Regions from separate parts of the Sphingomonas sp. FUKUSWIS1 genome, predicted to be linked through region 1. Evidence: riboswitches for the same ligand, from Rfam matches in the RefSeq annotation. Region 1 holds a riboswitch; the other holds the start of a gene.
What was found. Region 1 has a riboswitch for cobalamin ahead of cobW (cobalamin biosynthesis protein CobW). Riboswitches for the same ligand answer to the same signal wherever they lie in the genome.

Region 2: it holds a riboswitch for cobalamin, as region 1 does, so the genes downstream of both, sphsw_RS01445 (TonB-dependent receptor plug domain-containing protein) here and cobW (cobalamin biosynthesis protein CobW) in region 1, are expected to answer to the same signal.

The regions. Positions count from the first base shown of each region.
Region 1 is NZ_JPJC01000172.1:83-3,851, reverse strand. It holds partial or broken gene sphsw_RS10965 (hypothetical protein) at 1-134, opposite strand, end outside; gene cobW (cobalamin biosynthesis protein CobW) at 140-1,189, opposite strand; cobalamin riboswitch at 1,328-1,544, opposite strand; gene sphsw_RS10955 (HoxN/HupN/NixA family nickel/cobalt transporter) at 1,705-2,742, opposite strand; cobalamin riboswitch at 2,922-3,134, opposite strand; partial or broken gene sphsw_RS10950 (molybdopterin molybdenumtransferase MoeA) at 3,372-3,769, shown strand, end outside.
Region 2 is NZ_JPJC01000014.1:7,704-14,298, reverse strand. It holds gene sphsw_RS01470 (carboxyl transferase domain-containing protein) at 1-1,099, shown strand, start outside; gene sphsw_RS01465 (nuclear transport factor 2 family protein) at 1,104-1,589, shown strand; gene sphsw_RS01460 (acetyl/propionyl/methylcrotonyl-CoA carboxylase subunit alpha) at 1,586-3,421, shown strand; gene sphsw_RS01455 (MaoC family dehydratase) at 3,421-3,873, shown strand; gene sphsw_RS01450 (HpcH/HpaI aldolase/citrate lyase family protein) at 3,870-4,694, shown strand; cobalamin riboswitch at 4,753-4,985, shown strand; gene sphsw_RS01445 (TonB-dependent receptor plug domain-containing protein) at 5,168-6,595, shown strand, end outside.

The DNA.
Region 1 (3,769 bases):
CGCCACCCGGCCGCGAACGCGCCGAGATCCCCGTCCGAAAAGGACAGGACGACGAGATCCGCCGGAGTCTGCGCGAGGTCCTGCGGGACCGCACTCTCCTCCAGCCCGTGGCTTTCGCGGAAGACGACGTGCATCGCCGTCAGCCCTGAAGCGCGGCCCGGATCCTTGCGGGGTCGATCCGATCATGCTCGGCGATCACCACCAGCCGCGTCTGGCGCGCCTCGTCGCCGCGCCACGGCCGGTCATATTGCGTCCGCACCCGCGCCCCGACCGCCTGCACCAGCAGCCGCATCGGCTTGCCCGTCACCGCGGCATAACCCTTCACGCGCAGGATGTCGGCGTCGCGCGCGAGCGTCTCGATCCGCGCGGCGAGCGCCGCCGGGTCCGCGATCTCGCCGAGGTCGACGATCATGCTGTCGAAATCGTCATGCTCGTGATCGTCCGCGCCATCATGGTGCGACGGTCGCGCGGCGATGTCGTCCTCCGCCGCCGCGTTCAGCCCGAGCACGACGCGCGGATCGATCACCCCGTCGGTCAGCGCGATCACCGGCAACGCACGCGCGGACTCCGCCGCGATCACCGCGCGCGCCGCGGCCACCCCCGCCTCGCCCGCCAGATCCGCCTTGGTCAGCAGCACCAGATCGGCACAGGCGAGTTGGTCCTCGAACACCTCGGCGAGCGGAGTCTCGTGATCCACGCTCGGATCCGCGCGCCGCTGCGCCTCGATCGCGGCGAGGTCGGGCGCGAACCGTCCCGCGGCGACCGCTTCCGCATCGGCCAGCGCGATCACCCCGTCGACCGTGATCCGCGACCGGATCGCGGGCCAGTCAAACGCCTTGAGCAGCGGCTTGGGCAAAGCGAGCCCCGACGTCTCGATCAGGATATGGTCGGGCCGCGGGTCGAGCGCGAGCAAAGTCTCGACGGTCGGGATGAAGTCGTCCGCGACGGTGCAGCAGATGCAGCCATTGGCGAGCTCAACGACGTTCTCGGCCGGGCAATCGGGAATCGCGCACCCCTTCAAGATGTCGCCGTCGATACCGAGCGTGCCGAATTCATTGACGATCACCGCGAGCCGCCGGCCCCCGGCGTTACGGATCAGATGGCTGATCAGCGTGGTCTTGCCCGCGCCGAGGAATCCGGTGACGATGGTGACGGGAATCTTGGCCAGGGTCGGCTGGGGTTCGGTCATGCGATACTCTCCGGGCGTCGGAACGACAGCCACGGACGGACGCACATCCGCAGCCACACGCGCGCGCGACCAAGACGGCCACACGCGTTCGTCGCTCAGACGGAGTACCGTGCCGCGACCATCCCCTGGATCAAGGCAAGAGCGACCATGACGCTGGCAGGTCTCCTGGCTCGCGGGTCGAAGCTCGATGCACGCCTTCCCAGGTCCCGTGACCCAGTGGCTGCCCCCGCATCGGGGGCCTGTGCGTCTCGCTCACCGCTTACAGTTGCAGGGACAGCCGCGGCATTGGGAGGCAAAGCTCCCGCACCGCATTCCCATTCAAGCCCCGAAGGGCACCGGCGCGATCTGTTGAGGTTCGGTAGAACCAAACCTCGGGGTTGGGTTTAGAGGAGTTTGGCGATTGTGCCAATGCACATGACCGCCGTCATCCTGACGAAAGCCAGGACCCAGGGCCACGCATGATCCGGTGCCCGGCTCCAGGTTCCGGGTCGAGCCCGGGATGACGACGCTGCTCGTTACCCCCGCACCACCTCGATCTCGTCAAACCGCTTCCACCGGTAGATCGCGAAACTCAGCACCCAGCACGCCACGAACAGCGCGATGATCGCAAAGCCCAGCCCGTTGAAATTCTCGCCCAGCGCCGAAGCGACGTCCCACACGCCCCCGCTCAGGCCCAGCTTCGACGCCAGCAGCGCGAGCGTTTCGATCCCGCCGATCGCGATCGCGACGATCGCCGAGATCAGCGTGATCGTGATGTTGTAATACAGCTTGCGGATCGGCTTCACGAACGCCCATTCATACGCGCCGAGCATCACCACCCCGTCGGCACTGTCGACCAGCGCCATGCCCGTCGCGAACAGCACCGGCAGCACCAGCACCGTACCGATCGACAACCCGTCCGCCGCCTGGCTCGCCGACAGGCCGAGGATCGCGACTTCGGTCGCGGTGTCGAACCCCAGCCCGAACAGGAAGCCGAGCGGCGCCATGTGCCAGCTGCGCGTGACCAGCCGGAACATCGGCCGGAACAGCCGCGCGAGCAGCCCGCGATTGCCGAGCAGCAGGTCGAGATCCTCCTCGACATAGCGCCCGCCGCCGCGGACATGGCCGAAGGTCCGCCACACCGATCGCAGGATGATCAGGTTCATCGTCGCGATCGTGAACAGGAACAGCGCGGATATCAGCGTCGCGATCACCCCGCCCGCCTGCTTGAACGCCTCGAACTGCGCCAGCGCGCTCGCGGTCAGCGCGATCGCCACCGCGGCGATCAGGACGATCCCCGAATGGCCGATCGCGAACCAGAAGCCGACCCCGATCGGCCGCTGCCCATCCTGCATCAGCTTGCGCGTCACATTGTCGATTGCCGCGATATGATCCGCATCGACCGCGTGGCGCAGCCCCAGCCCCCAGGCGAGCATCGCGGTGCCCAGCATCAGCGGCTGCGCCTGGAACAGCGCGAACGCCCATCCCCAGGCGGCGATATTGGCCGCCACCAGCATCGCGAACATCCAGCCGATCCGGTGTCGCGTCGAACGACCGGCGGTCCGCCCGGTCATGATCTTGGTCATTGGCACATCCCCGGCGTCCGACGAGGACGGGGGCCTGCCGCGAACGACCGGGACGCGCGCCGACCGGACGCCCTGAGCGGCCGGCATGCGTCGCCGATGCGGCCCCCGCCGCATTGTCGTCGCTCAGACGGCGTTCACCGTGCCTCGGCCACCCCCTGGACCGGGACAAGAGCGACCAGACGCCGGCAGGTCTCCTGGCTCGCGGGTCAAGGCTCGACGCACACCTTCCCAGGCCATCGGCCCAGTGGCTGCCCCCGTCGCAGGGGGCGGGTGCGTGTCGCTCGCCGCTTACAGTTGCAGGGACAGCTGCGGTCTTGGGGCGAACCCCGCACCGCATTCCCATTCAAGCCCCGAGGGGCACCGACGCGATCTGTGCGGATCCGGCTTGCGTCGGACCTGCGCCACAGGGCTAGCGCGTTTTGCCTGCGCTGACGACAGGATTTGCGCGCGACGCAACGCAGGGCATGTCGTCCCATCTCACCGCAACGTCTGCCTTACCTCGTACGTTGATCGCATAACCGACCGGTGTCCTGCCGGTCGCGGCGTTGCCCGCTTTCCGCCCCGCGGCAATCGTGCGAGCAGCGCAGACCTTCATCGCCCCGCTGAACGGAGCCCGCATGCGCCCTCTCGTCCCCGTCGCCGACGCCCAGTCCCGCCTCTTCGCCATGGCCGCGCGCGTCCCCGCCGAAACCGTGCCGCTGCGCTCGGCGATGGGCCGCTGGGCCGCGGAGGACATTCTCGCCCGCCGCACCCAGCCAGCGACCGACCTCTCGGCGATGGACGGCTATGCGATCCGCTACGCAGATCTGCCCGGGCCGTGGACGGTCATCGGCGAAAGTGCGGCGGGGCGCCCCTTCACCGGTTCGGTCGGCGCGGGACAGGCGACGCGGATCTTCACCGGCGCGGCGATGCCGGCGGGCGCCGACACGGTGCTCGTCCAGGAGGAAGCCGCGCGCGACGGCGACCGGCTGATGCTCGACGGCGAAGGCCCCGCCTTCGAAGGGCGCAACACGCG
Region 2 (6,595 bases), on a different contig from region 1:
CTTCTACAACCAGGCGCAGATGTCGGCGCTGGGGATTCCGCAGATTGCCTGCGTGATGGGAAGCTGCACCGCGGGCGGCGCCTATGTCCCGGCAATGTCCGACGAGACGATCATCGTCCGCGGGCAGGGCACGATCTTCCTTGCCGGGCCGCCGCTGGTCAGGGCGGCGACGGGCGAGGTGATTTCCGCGGAGGACCTCGGTGGAGCGGACACGCATGGACGACGGTCGGGCGTCGTCGATCATGTCGCGGAATCGGACGACCACGCGCTGACGATCGTTCGCGACATCGTCTCGACTTTGCCGCCACAGGTCCCTGTCACGGTGAACCGGCAACCGGCACGCCCGCCGAAATACGACGCTGAGGGGCTTTACGGTGTCGTGCCGTCCGATGTGCGCGCACCCTATGACGTGCACGAGGTGATCGCACGGCTGGTCGATGGCAGCGAATTCCATGCGTTCAAGGCGCTTTATGGTACCTCGCTGGTGTGCGGGTTCGCACATATCCACGGGCTCCCCGTCGCGATCCTCGCCAACAACGGCGTCCTGTTCAGCGAAAGCGCACAGAAGGGCGCGCATTTCATCGAGCTCGCCTGCCAGCGCAAGGTACCGCTGTTGTTCCTCCAGAACATCTCGGGTTTCATGGTCGGCGGGAAGTATGAGGCGGAAGGCATTGCCAAACATGGTGCAAAGCTCGTGACGGCAGTCGCGACCGCGACCGTGCCGAAGATCACGGTGCTGATCGGCGGCAGTTTCGGCGCCGGCAATTACGGCATGTGCGGACGCGCCTATTCGCCACGTTTCCTGTTCAGCTGGCCGAACAGCCGGATCAGCGTGATGGGCGGCGAGCAGGCGGCCTCGGTCCTCGCCACCGTTCACCGCGACGCGGACGACTGGACGGCGGAGGAGGCGGAAGCGTTCAAGGCGCCGGTTCGTCAGAAATATGAGGACGAGGGGAATCCCTGGTACGCGACCGCGCGGCTGTGGGACGACGGGATCATCGATCCTGCGCAGACCCGCGACGTTCTCGGCCTCGCGCTCGCCGCGACGCTCAACGCTCCTATCGCCGAACGCCCCGCGTTCGGTGTGTTCAGGATGTAAGCCGATGATCCTGCTATCGTTTCTGCTGGCCGCGGGTCAGGTCACACCGGTCCAGCCGATCGTCAAGGGCACCGGCTTGCCGCCAGTCGTGGTGACCGAGGAGGCTGGCGTCATGGTGCCGATCGACGCGATGTTCGCTGCGTTGGCCACCCGCGATGGCCAGGCACTGCTCGCACAGGTACGCCCCGAGGGGGGTGCTACGGCAGTGGAAGAAATGGCCGACGGCACGCGCATCATCCGCCGGACCGGCTGGTCCGACTTCGCCGCCCGTCTGAAGCCCGGACCGGAGCGATATGCGGAACGCCTGACGGATCCCGCCGTGGATATCGATGGCGATATCGCGATGGTATGGTCGCCCTATGTCTTCACCATCGACGGCCGGGTCGCGCATTGCGGGACCGACCATTTCGACATGGTGCGCGACGCGGGCCGGTGGAAGATCCTCAACATCACTTGGTCTAAGCGGACCACCGGATGCCCCGCGCAATGATCGAATCACTGCTCATCGCCAATCGTGGCGAGATCGCCTGCCGCATCATCCGCACAGCTCGGGCGTTGGGAATCCGCACGATCGCGGTCTATTCCGATGCCGATGCGGGCGCGCTGCATGTCAGGCACGCGGACGAGGCGGTGCATATCGGTGCGAGCCCGGCGCGCGAGAGCTATCTGGTCGGAGAGCAGATTATCGCCGCCGCGCTCGCCACCGGCGCTGAGGCTATTCATCCGGGGTACGGGTTCCTGTCCGAGAATGCGGACTTCGCGCAGGCCGTGCTTGATGCAGGGATCCTGTGGGTTGGCCCCGATCCCGACAGCATCCGCGCGATGGGGCTGAAGGATGCCGCGAAGCAGCGAATGATGGCGGCCGGGGTCCCGGTGACGCCAGGCTATCTGGGGGAAGACCAGTCGCCTGATAGGCTCCAGCGTGAGGCGGATGCCATCGGCTACCCGGTCCTGATCAAGGCCGTCGCCGGCGGCGGCGGCAAGGGTATGCGCCGCGTCGACGCGTCCGCCGACTTTGCCGACGCGCTCGCGTCGTGCCAGCGCGAAGCTTCCGCATCCTTCGGCAATACCGACGTGCTGATCGAGAAATATATCCTCTCGCCGCGGCATATCGAGGTGCAGGTGTTCGGCGACCGTCAGGGTAACGTTGTCCATCTGTTCGAACGCGACTGTTCGTTGCAGCGCCGGCATCAGAAGGTGATCGAGGAGGCCCCGGCGCCCGGCATGGATGATGCGACGCGCGCGGCGATCTGCGCGGCGGCGGTGCGCGCGGCACAGGCCGTGAACTATATTGGCGCGGGTACGATCGAGTTCATCGCCGATGCGAGCGAAGGCCTGCGCGCCGATCGGATCTGGTTCATGGAAATGAACACCCGGTTGCAGGTCGAGCATCCCGTCACCGAGGAAATCACCGGACAGGATCTGGTCGAATGGCAGCTGCGGATTGCCAGCGGCGAGGCGTTGCCGCTGCAGCAGCATGATCTTGCGATCCGCGGATGGGCGATCGAGGCGCGGCTCTATGCGGAGGATCCCGCCAAGGGTTTCCTGCCGTCGATCGGGCGGCTCGAGGCGTTCGATCTGGGTGATGCGGCGCGGGTCGATACGGGCGTCGAACAGGGGGCGGACATCTCGCCCTATTATGACCCGATGATTGCCAAGGTGATTGCCTGGGGCGACACGCGTGAAGCCGCGCGCGAGACGTTGGCGGAGGCGCTGGACAAGGCGGTCGTCTGGCCGGTCCGGTCGAATGCGGGGTTTCTCGTCCAGGCGCTCGACCATTCGGAATTTGTCGCGGGAACGCTCGATACCGGGCTGATCGCCCGCGAAGGTGCGGCGCTGATGCCCCCGGCGCAGCCCAGCGAGGAAGCGCTGATCGAGGCCGCGCGCACGCTCGTACGCGCCGAGCCGATGGCGGGCTTTCGTCTCAACGCGGCCCCTTTGAAGGCCGCGCGGTTCCTGCTCGACGACGACGCGGTGACGATCGATCTCGACGGTCGCGGCGTCCATGAACCGGTCGATGCCGCCCTCGTTTCCGATGCCGGGCAGACCTGGCAGTTGCGGCCCTGGCGTGCGTCTGGCGCGGCGATGGGGGCGGCAGCGGATGGCGCGATCTTATCACCGATGCCGGGACGGATCATCGCGGTCGACGTGGCTGTCGGGGACCGTGTCGCAAAGGGGCAGAAGCTCGTGACGCTGGAGGCGATGAAGATGGAGCATTCGCTCGTCGCGCCGTTCGACGGGACGGTTGCCGAACTGACCGCGATCGAAGGCGGGCAGGTGAGCGATGGCATGGTGCTCGCGCGTATCGAGAAGGATGACTGATGGCCGGCCGCTATTTCGACCGATGGGTAGTCGGCGACCGGATCGTCCATGAGATCCGCCGCACCGTCACGGAGACGGACAACCTCCTGTTTTCGACGATGACGCACAATCCGCAGCCGCTGCACCTCGACGCGGAGGCGGCGAAGGCGAGCGAATTCGGCCAGATCCTCGTCAACGGCACCTTCACCTTCGCGCTGATGGTCGGCCTGTCGGTGGGGGACACGACGCTCGGGACGCTCGTCGCCAATCTCGGTTACGACAAGCTCGTGCATCCAAAACCCGTCTTTATCGGCGACACGATGCGCGCCGAGACCGAGGTCGCCGAGCTCAAGCCCAGCCGGTCGCGCCCGAACGCCGGGATCGTCACATTCATGCACCAATTGATCAACCAGCGTGACGAGATCGTCTGTCAGTGCCTTCGCTCGGCGCTGCTGCTGCGGACGTCGGCATGAGGTTGCGCTCGCTGCTATTCGTGCCCGCAGACCGGCCCGAGCGTTTTGCGAAGGCCGCAGCGAGCGGGGCCGATGCCATCATCCTCGATCTGGAGGATTCGGTCTCGCTCTCCCGCAAGGCTGTTGCCCGCGAGGCGGTCCGGGCCGCGTTGCAGGACCACACCGACGTCGTGCGGATGGTCCGGATCAATCCCGTCGACTCGGGGTGGCTGGACGACGATATCGCTGCGGCGAGGGGCGCCGATGCGATCATGCTGCCCAAGGCGACCGGACCCGCGACCGTCCTCGCGCTGGTCGAGGCTTATGGCGATGACTGTCCGCCGATCCTGCCGATCGCGACCGAAGTGCCCGCCGCGATCTTCACACTGGGCGAATATGCGCGGGTCAACGGCCGGTTATGCGGCCTGACCTGGGGCGCCGAAGACCTGCCCGCGGCGATCGGCGCGGCGACCAGTCGGGAGGACGACGGGTCCTATACCGAGCCCTATAAGCTCGTACGATCGCTGCTGCTGTTCGGCGCGCATGCGGCGGACGTAGCGGCGATCGAAACGGTCTATCCAGCAATCGCGGACATTGACGGGCTGGCAGCCTATGCCGCGCGCGGCAGCCGCGACGGCTTCACCGGCATGATGGCGATCCACCCGTCGCAGGTCGCCACGATCAACGCCGCGTTCACGCCGGATGCGGCGAGCGTGGCACGTGCGCATGCCGTCGTCGCAGCGTTTGCGGCGGCTCCCGAGGCCGGCGCGCTGCAGCTTGATGGACGGATGATCGATGCGCCGCACCTGCGCCAGGCGCGGGCGATCCTCGCGAGACTCTAGGCCCATTGGCGGCAGGAATTTTCTGCGCTACCGTCGCCCCGCGAAACCGGTGAAGGCCGGGGTCGCAGATCGCGTCGGTGCCCCTCGGGGCTTCAAAGGGAATGCGGTGCGGGAGGCGAGCCTCCTCATGCCGCGGCTGTCCCTGCAACTGTAAGCGGTGAGCGCGGTGCGCATGTTCCTTCGTTATGAGGGGACGACCACTAGGCCTGAGCGTAAGCGCAGGGCCCGGGAAGGTCGCGTACCGGGCGTCGACCCGCGAGCCAGGAGACCTGCCGGCGCTCGGTCGCTCTTGCCATGGTCCAGGGGATGGCCGCGGCACGGTACTCCGTCTGAGCGACGAACCATGCGGCGGGGGCCGCTTCGGTGCGCGTGGCGGGTGCAGTTCGGCGTACACCCCAAGCGTTGCGCCGGCTGTCCGTGGCATCGGACGGCAGGCCCCGGCCGGTCGCTCGCGACGCCGGGAGTATCGTTTCATGACCAGAGTTTTCGTTTCGCTTGCGGCGCTCGCGACCGCCACGGCCTTTGCATCGCCGGGCGCGGCCGAGCCCGATCCGGTTACTGCGGCGACGGGCGAGGCGGCAGCGGGCGGCGCCGAGCTGGTGGTTACCGCATCGCGATCAGGCGACGCTGTTCCCGCCGATCAGCTCGGGGCGTCGGTGACGGTGCTCGACGCCGCTACGCTCAACCAGCGCCAGACCCGGATCGTGTCCGACGTGTTGCGCGACGTCCCTGGACTGGCGGTCAGCCGGACCGGCGCGGTCGGGGGGACGACGCAGGTCCGGATCCGTGGGTCGGAGGGCAATCACTTGCTCGTGCTGATCGACGGGATCGAAGTGTCCGATCCCTATCAGGGCGAATATGATTTCGGCACGCTGATCGCCGACGAGGCGGCACGGGTCGAGGTGCTGCGCGGCCAGCAGTCCGCGCTGTACGGGTCCGATGCGATCGGCGGCGTCGTCCAGTATCTCACGCTCAGCGGCGCGGAGGCCCCGGGTGTATCACTGCGGGCCGAAGGGGGATCGTTCGGCACATTTTCGGGCGGCGCGCGGGTCGCGGGCGTAGCGGGCAATCTCGACTACGCGCTGTCGAGTTCGACCTATCTCACCGACGGCACGCCGACCGCACGGGGCGGATCGCGCGACATCGGCGCGAAGAGCGTCGGCGCGACGGGCAAGCTCAGCTGGTCGCCCACCGACACGCTGAAGGTCACGGGCGTCGGGCGCTACAGCTATACCGATGCCGACAGCAACGACACGGCATTGAGCGGCCCGCAGTTCGGCACGATCGTCGATACGCCAGGCGCGCGCAGCACGGTCGAGGCATATTACGGGCTCGTCCGGGCCGAGTTGGCGCTGGCGGATGGCCGCTGGACGAATGCGCTCAGCGGCCAGTTTGCCGATACGACACGCCGGGCGCTGGTCGACGATGCCTTGAGCTTTGGCAACAAGGGCCGGCGGTACAAGGGATCGTTCGAAAGCGCCTTCCGGTTCGGCACCGATCGCATCCGGCATCGGCTGACCGCCGCAGTCGATGTCGAGCGTGAGGAATTTCAGACGCTTAGCGCGGCTCCTTCGGAGTTCGTCTTTACGGGACGGCGGCATACCGACAATATCGGGATCGTTGGCCAGTATGACGTCGTCGTCGACGATGCGCTCGCGATCGGCGGATCGGTGCGGCGCGACGAGAATAACCGGTTCGATGACACCACCACCTACCGCGCGCAGGCGAGCTATCGTTTTGCGACCGGAACGCGGGTGCGCGGCGCCTACGGTACCGGCGTGAAGAACCCCGGCTACTTCGATCTCTTCGGCTATTCCGACGGTCGTTACATCGGCAATCCGAACCTCAAGCCCGAAAAGTCAAAGGGGTGGGAAGCCGGGGTCGAACAGGCTTTCGGGGGG